One region of the Halomonas sp. M4R1S46 genome, then DNA from elsewhere that is predicted to be linked to it. Evidence: predicted binding sites of a transcription regulator. Region 1 holds the regulator's gene; the other holds the start of a gene.
The links. Region 1 encodes sigma-54, which starts transcription at its own class of promoters, with help from an activator protein. Its sites were predicted from a motif close to TGGCACNNNNNTTGCTNT; they were not measured.

Region 1 (4,112 bases):
CCTGCTGGCCCTGAGCCTCGCCGCCCTGTCCCTGGCCGCCGGCCCGGCGCTGGCGCTGGAGGGCGATGCCAGCGCCCCCATCCAGGTCGAGGCCGATCGTCTCGACCTGGACGATCGCGCCGGCACGGCCGTCTATCGCGGCGACGTGACGATCACCCAGGGCAGCATGCAACTGACCGGCGAGCGCGTCGAGATCCAGCGCAATGCGGCCGGTCGGCTGACCCGGGCCACCGCCACCGGGGAGCGGGCCTACCTCGAGCAGAAGCCCGCCCCCGACGAGCCGCTGGTGCGCGGCTGGGGACGTACCGTGGTCTACCATGTGGCCGAGCGCCGCATCGAGCTGATCGACCAGGCCGAGCTGCACCAGGGGGGTGACACCTTCGACGGGGGCTACCTGGAGTACTTCCTCGACCGCCGCGTGGTCCAGGCCCGTTCCGCGGCCGAGGGGGTCGACGAGCGCCAGCGGGTCCGCATGACCCTGGAGCCGGAGCAGCAGGACGCCCCATGAAGACCCTCAGCGCCCGCCACCTCGCCAAGAGCTACAAGCGTCGCCGTGTCGTGCACGACATCAGCCTGGAGATCGAGCAGGGACGCATCGTCGGCCTGCTCGGCCCCAACGGCGCCGGCAAGACCACCTCCTTCTACATGATCGTCGGCCTGGTGCGGGCCGATGCGGGCTCGGTGGCCATCGACGACCGGGACCTCTCCGGCACCGCCATGCACGAGCGCGCCCGGGCCGGCATCGGCTACCTGCCCCAGGAGGCCTCGATCTTCCGCAAGCTCTCCGTGGCCGACAACATCATGGCCATCCTCGAGACCCGCCGGGACCTCGACCGCGCCGGCCGCCAGGCCCGCCTGGAGCAGCTGCTGGAGGACTTCCACGTCACCCATATCCGCGACAACCCGGGCATGAGCCTGTCCGGCGGCGAGCGTCGGCGAGTCGAGATCGCCCGCGCCCTGGCCACCGAACCTGACTTCATCCTGCTCGACGAGCCCTTCGCCGGGGTCGACCCGATCTCGGTGGGCGAGATCAAGGGCATCATTCGCCAGCTCAAGGCCCGCGAGATCGGCGTGCTGATCACCGATCACAACGTGCGCGAGACCCTCGACATCTGCGACGGGGCCTACATCGTCGGCGACGGCCAGATCATCGCCGAGGGCGATGCCGAGGCAATCCTCGCCAACCAGAAGGTCCGCGACGTCTATCTGGGCCAGGACTTCCGCCTGTGAGCCGACCCTTATTGGTAAGTTACTGATATAATGTCGCCAAGCGACGACAGGCACGCTGTTTGCCATTGGCACGCTAATTGCTAGCCTCGGGGCTTGCATGCCTCCCTCCGGCGCACTAGGGTGGTGGCTTCATCGCCAGTCGAATGGATCCCCCCATGGCCATGAAGGCTTCCCTGCAACTCCGCGTCGGCACCCAGCTGACCATGACCCCCCAGCTGCAGCAGGCCATCGCCCTGCTGCAGCTCTCCACCCTGGACCTGCGCCAGGAGATCCAGCAGGCCCTGGAGGCCAACCCGATGCTGGAAATGGAGGATGAGTTCGGCGAACAGGCCGTCAGCGAGGCCGCGGACGACGACTGGGCCAGCGAGATCCCCGACGAGCTGGCCGTGGACAGCGACTGGGCCGACACCTTCCAGGACGCCGGCCTGGGCAGTGGCGGCGAGGCCCCGGACTTCGAACGCCAGGCCGCCGGCCAGAGCCTGCAGGGCCACCTGACCTGGCAGCTGGCCATGAGCGGCCTGGGCGAGCGGGAGACGCACATCGCCGAGAGCCTGATCGACGCCGTGAACGGCGATGGCTACCTGGAGCAGTCCCTCGACGAGCTGCGCGAGGGGCTGCGCCCCCAGGGCCTGGAGGGGCTCGCCACCCGCGAGGTCGAGGGCGTGCTGCTGCGCCTTCAGCAGTTCGAGCCCACCGGGGTCTTCGCCCGGGACCTGCGCGAGTGCCTGCTGCTGCAGCTCGCCGCCCTGCCCCAGGACACCCCCCTGCTCCCCCAGGCCCGGCGGCTGGTCCGCCAGTTCCTCGAGGCCCTGGCCGGCAACGACCGGCGCCTGCTCAAGCGCCGGCTGGGGCTGGAAGATGCCGTGCTCGACGAGGTGATCGCGCTGATACGCGGCCTCGATCCGCGCCCGGGCAGTGCCTTCGCCGCCGGCGACAGCGACTACGTGATCCCCGACCTGATCGCCCGCCCCAGCGAGCAGGGCTGGCGGATCGAGCTCAACCCGGAGGCGCTGCCGCGGCTGCGTATCCAGCCCGACTATGCGGCACTGATCAAGCGTGCCGACAAGAGCCAGGACAACCAGTTCCTCAAGGACCACCTCCAGGAGGCGCGCTGGCTGCTCAAGAGCCTGACCAGCCGCAACGACACCCTGCTGCGCGTCGGTCGCGAGGTCATGGCCCGCCAGCTGGACTTCCTGGAACGCGGCGAGGAGGCCATGAGGCCGCTGATCCTCGCCGATATCGCCCAGGCCGTGGAGATGCACGAGTCGACCATCTCCCGGGTCACCACCCAGAAGTTCATCCACACCCCGCGGGGCGTGTTCGAGCTCAAGTACTTCTTCTCCAGCCAGGTGGGCGGTGGTGACGAGGCCCATTCCAGCACCGCGATCCGCGCCCGCATCCGCAAGCTGATCCAGGAGGAGCCGCCGCGCAAGCCGCTGTCGGACAGCAAGCTCGTCGACCTGCTCGCCGAGGAAGGCATCGAGGTGGCCAGGCGCACCGTGGCCAAGTACCGCGAGGCCATGCACATCCCCTCGTCGAGCCAGCGCAAGCGCCTCGCCTGATGCCGTCCGGCGGCGCCGTCGACAGCGTGGAAGGGCCCCTGGCACGGGGGGTTTGCACGGCACCAAAAAGGGTTACAATCGAGGCACCACCCAAGGAGCAAGGAGCGTGTCATGCAAGTCAATCTCACCGGCCACCACGTGGAACTGACCGACCCCCTGCGTGACTATGTGCAGGAAAAGCTCACGCGCCTGGAACGCCACTACGACAACATCACGACCGTGCAGGTCACGCTCTCCGTCGAGAAGGAACGCCAGCAGGCCGCTTGCACCCTGCATGCCGCCGGTGCCGATCTTCATGCCGAAGCCATGGACGGTGACATGTACGCCGCCATCGATGCCCTCGCCGACAAGCTGGATCGCCAGCTGGTCAAGCACAAGGAAAAGACCCAGGCTCGCGCTCAGGGCGCCGCCGGCGTCCGTTGAGCCGCCCCATGTCACTGGAAACCATCCTGCCCCCCGAGCGCACGCTCTTCGCGGTGCCGGGGGGAAGCAAGAAGCGGGTCCTGGAATTCTTCAGCACCTTCATCGCCCAGAACACCCCGAGCCTCGACAGCCAGGAGGTCTTCAGCCGGCTGATCGGCCGCGAGCGCCTCGGCAGCACCGGCATCGGCCACGGGGTGGCCATCCCGCATGCCCGCAACCCCCACTGCAAGGCACCCATCGCCGGCTTCCTCCGGCTCGCCGAGCCGGTGGACTTCGACGCCGTGGACGGTGATCCCGTCGACCTGGTGTTCGTGCTGCTGGTGCCCGAGGAGGCGGACGATGCCCACCTCGCCCTGCTCGGCCAGGTGGCCGGGGTGATGAACGACGCCGAAACCCGCAGCGCCCTGCGCCACGCCGAGAGCCAGCAGGAGCTCCACGACCGCCTCACCGAGGCCATCCGACGACAGACACCGGCCGACGGCAACGGCTAGCCGGCCCGGGCCGGCCGGCCCCGACCAGGAGATCCCCCATGCAGCTCGTGATCATCAGCGGCCGCTCCGGCTCGGGCAAGTCGATCGCACTGCAGGCCCTGGAGGACCTCGGCTACTACGCCATCGACAATCTTCCGGCCATGCTGCTCGGCCCCCTGGTGGACGAGCTGCGCAGCGGCCAGTCGCTGCGCAGCTCCATCGCCGTGAGCATCGATGCCCGCAACCTGCCCCACGCCCTGGAACGCTTCCCTGCCCTGCTCGAGGACGTGCGGGCCCGCAACATCCACTGCCAGGTGGTCTACCTGACCACCGATGCCCGTATCCTGCTGGAGCGCTACTCGGCGACCCGTCGCCGCCACCCCCTGACCCGGGACAGCCAGATGACCCTGGCGGAGGCGATCGACTG
Region 2 (4,112 bases), 1.7 Mb from region 1:
AGAAGGGCGTGTCGACCATGCCGGGCTCGATCAGGGTCACGCGAATGCCGCTGCCACGCAACTCCTCGCGCAGGTTGTAGCCGAGTCCGGTCACCGCCCACTTGGTGGCCCCGTACATGGAGCCGGGAAGGGTGGCGCGGCCGGCGGCGGAACCGGTGAGCAGTACATGGCCGCGGCTCTTGCGCAGGGCCGGCAGGGTGGCCTGCACGGTCAGGCCCACGCCGTAGATATTGGTGAGGATCATGTCGCGCCAGGCCTCGTGGTCGGCCCCGCTGAAGCCGCCGGGGGAGCCGCCGCGGCCGGCATTGGCAAAGACCACATCGAGACGGCCGAAACGCTCCAGCGCCTGTTCCACCATGGCCTGCTGGGCGGCCATGTCGGTCACGTCCATGCCGACGGCCAGCACGTTCTCGGGACCGAGCTCCTGGGCGAGGCCGGCGAGCCGTGCCTCGGAGCGGGCGGCCAGCACCAGCTTGTAGCGCTCCCGGGACGCGGCCCGGGCGGTGGCCGCGCCGATCCCGCTGGACGCCCCCGTGATCAGGAATACACGATCCACCATGCGCTTCTCCCCTTGTCCGGTCACTACCCGCTTCCAGCATGGCCAGAACCGCGGCCGCCTGCAAATGCGAACGCCACCGCCGCGGCGAGGCGGCGATGGCGTGGCGAAGGCGATGGGGCGTCCCTGCCCCGGCGGGGGGAACTCAGCGCAGCGACAGGGCCGCCGAGGGCTGGGCGCCGGCCGCCTCCTGGTAGGCGGCGCTCTCCTCGGCCTCGACCTCGGGGGAGAAGCGCACCAGCAGGGCGCACAGCGAGGCGATGATCACCGCCACCCCGAGGTAGAACAGACCCTGCTGGTAGGTCAGGGCCTCGGAGCGGAACAGGAAGCCGGCGGCCACGGCCCCGGCGTTGCCGCCTGCGCCGACGATGCCGGCCACCGCGCCCAGCGCCTTCTTGTTGATGAAGGGCACCACGCCGAAGGTGGCGCCCTCGGCCATCTGCACGAAGAGGCTGAACACCAGCATGATGCCGATGGCGAGCGCGAGGACATGCATCTGCGAGAAGAACATCAGGGCCACGCCCTCGCAGAGCATGGCGATGAACAGCCAGCGCACCCGGCCCTTGAGGCCCGAGTTGCGGGCGAAGAGGTCGGAAAAGATGCCGCCCAGGGTCCGCGCGAAGAGGTTCATCAGCCCGAACAGGCCGGCGATCATGCCGGCGGTGGCCAGCGTCAGGCCGAAGTTGTCGAAGAAGTAGATGGCGGCGATGTTGTTGATGGTCAGCTCGACGCCGAAGCAGGCGGCATAGACCACGAACAGGGCCCAGACGCGGATGTCCTTGGCGGCGGTGGCGAAGCTGGCGCCCATGCCGTGCTCCCCGTCGGCCTCGGGCAGTTCGCCGCGGGCACGCAGCTCGTCGAAGTTGCCGTCCGGCGCGTCCTGGGTGAACAGGTAGTAGGCGATACCGGTGAGGAACAGCACGATGCCCGGGACCACCATGGCCAGGCGCCAGCCGAGGGCCTCGTTGACGCCGAGCATCAGGATGCCGGAGAAGATCAGCGGCATCAGGATCTGGGTGGTGCCTCCGCCCAGGTTGCCCCAGCCGGCCGAGGTGGCGTTGGCGGTGCCCACCACATTGGGCGCGAACATCACCGAGGTATGGTACTGGGTGATCACGAAGGAGGCGCCGATGGCGCCGATGGCCAGGCGGGCCAGGAAGAAGGACTCGAAGTTGTCGGCGAAGCCGATGCACATCACCGGCAGCGAGCCCAGGCACAGCAGCCAGGTATAGGCCCGGCGCGGGCCGATCCTGTCGCACAGCACGCCGATGGCCAGGCGCACGATCACGGTGATGGCCACCGAGGCGATGATGGTGTTGCCGATCTGGGTCTTGGTCAGGCCCAGGTCGTCACGCACCACCGCCATCAGCGGGGCGATGCCGAACCAGCCGAAGAAGCAGATGTGGAAGGCGAACCACGAGAAGTGGAAGGCGCGCATCTGCGGCATCTTCCAGTTGAGCAGGCGAATGCGATTGGCCTTGTTGCGGAGTTCCATGGGGGTACCTCGTCGAATGACGTTCGAACACACGATCCTGGGCCTTCGCCATTGAAGGTCGGGTCCGACGCACTCGTACCCCGGGGGGCCTGGTCCACGTCTGGCACGCTCTGCCCATGGCAATGCATATACATTGCCATTACAGGAAGATTTCGTTTTATTCAGTTGGTTGCGGAATTTCTGGCGGGAGAGGGCGGGGTGTCGTCGGGGGCGTGATGGTGCAAGGCAGCATGCGCTGGCGGGGCAATGCCCCGCCATGGTGCCTCACTGCATGGCGAGGCGACGGTCGTCGCGGGGGCAGTTCAGGAAGGCCGATTGCCGGAGCCACTCGGGGTCGGGGTAGTAGGTGAACAGGTACTGGCTGTCCTTGATGCTGTCGATCAGCGGCACGGCGACCTCGGAGCGCACCGCCGGACAGCCATGGCTGCGTCCCAGTCGCCCCGTGCGCTCGATGAAGGCCTCGCTGACGTAGTCGGCGCCATGCATGACGATGGCCCGCTCGAAGGCCTGATCGTTGACGCCGGGCTCGAGGCCCTCCAGGCGCAGCGAGTAGCCGTTGCTGCCGTGGTAGCTGTTCATCGTGCGGAACAGCCCCAGACTGGACTGGTGGCTGTCGGGGGTGTTGGAGAAATCGCTCGCCATGGCGTCACCGGAGCCCTGGCCATGGGAGACCAGCTCGCGGAACAGCAGTCGCTCCCGTCCCAGGTCGAAGACCCAGAGGCGCTCCTCGGTGGACGGCCGCGAGAAGTCGATCACCGCCAGCCGTTCGGCCTCGGGGTCGGCACAGTGCAGGGCCCGGGCCGCCAGGCGCAGTACCTCGGGATCGGCGTTGGGCGCGAGCCGGGTCAGGCGCTGGGCCAGCGGGGAGGAGGGGGCCACGGCCGGGGTATGGGCCTGGGCGAGGAAGCTCCCCGACAGGGCGGGGGGCGTCAGGGTCATCAGGGCGACGGCCAGCAGGGGGCCCGTCGCTCGGCGAAGCGAACGCAGCGATGGCATGCGGAGTCCCAGTTATTGTCGGCTTGCACGAATCGGATCGGCGCATGAACGCCCGGCAATGGGCAGGAAGTCGCTGGCTCAAGGCGCGTATCATGAGGATCGCGGCCAGGCAGACCCGTCCCGACCATCGGTCGGCAGGAGGCGGTCTCATGCGAACAGCGGGTACTCTAACACGAGGGCTAGGCCGTTGGAGTATGGCATTTTTGGTCCTTGTGGCTCCCTTGGGCGTCTTCGCGGATGGGACGGGAGTGGCTGCCAAGCCGCTGCGGCCTTTCCCCATGGACGACGTCGGCCTGGCCCGGCCGCTGCCGGTTCCTCTGGAGAACGCCCTCCGCGCCTCGCCGCCGCGTGTCTCGGCCTTCTATGTGCGCCGTGGGGGCGAATTGGCCTGGCAGGATCGGGGCAAGGTGGCCGCGCTGGTCGACCTGCTGCATGCCTTGGACGACGAGGGCCTGACGCCGGCGGACTATCGCCCCGCCCGGCTGGAACGCGAGGCGGGTGATGCCCTCGAGGCGAGCGTCGATGAGGCGGCTCGGGCCCGCTTCGATGTGCTGGCCAGCGACACCCTGCTCCGCGCCCTGACGCATCTGCAGCGCGGCCGGCTCGATCCCGGCGAGGTCTACCCGGGCTGGGAGATCCCGGTGCCACTGCCCGAGCTGGATCTGGTGGCCATCACCCGGGCCCTGGAGGCCGGCGAGGTCGATAGGGCGCTGGCCATGGCGCGGCCCGCCACCGAGGGCTACGACGCCCTGCGTCGCTCGCTGGCGCGCTATCGCAACATCGTCCGCCTGGGCGGCTGGCCGACGTTGCCCGAGCGACGGGAGTCGCTGCGACCGGGCGACGTGGACGCGGACGTCGCCCTGCTGCGCCGGCGCCTGGCGGCGATCGGCGAGTTGGAAGTCATGGCCGCTGACGTGGCGCATTACCCGGATGTCGGCCTGGAGGCACCGGCGCCGCATCACTATGATGCCGGCCTGGTCGAGGCGGTACGCCGCTTCCAGCGGCGACACATGCTCGAGGACGATGGCGTGGTCGGGCCACGCACCCGGGCGGCGCTCAATGTCC

Region 2: OCT48_RS13505 (NarK family nitrate/nitrite MFS transporter) is a predicted target of sigma-54. The motif match lies at 2,173-2,190, and genes of this name have one in related genera.

What each region holds. Positions count from the first base shown of each region.
Region 1 is NZ_CP107008.1:1,220,413-1,224,524, reverse strand. It holds gene lptA (lipopolysaccharide transport periplasmic protein LptA) at 1-508, shown strand, start outside; gene lptB (LPS export ABC transporter ATP-binding protein) at 505-1,230, shown strand; gene OCT48_RS05780 (RNA polymerase factor sigma-54) at 1,386-2,792, shown strand; gene hpf (ribosome hibernation-promoting factor, HPF/YfiA family) at 2,904-3,215, shown strand; gene ptsN (PTS IIA-like nitrogen regulatory protein PtsN) at 3,224-3,706, shown strand; gene rapZ (RNase adapter RapZ) at 3,745-4,112, shown strand, end outside.
Region 2 is NZ_CP107008.1:2,880,550-2,884,661, reverse strand. It holds gene OCT48_RS13510 (SDR family oxidoreductase) at 1-559, opposite strand, end outside; gene OCT48_RS13505 (NarK family nitrate/nitrite MFS transporter) at 702-2,051, opposite strand; gene OCT48_RS13500 (murein L,D-transpeptidase catalytic domain family protein) at 2,316-3,047, opposite strand; gene OCT48_RS13495 (L,D-transpeptidase family protein) at 3,296-4,112, shown strand, end outside.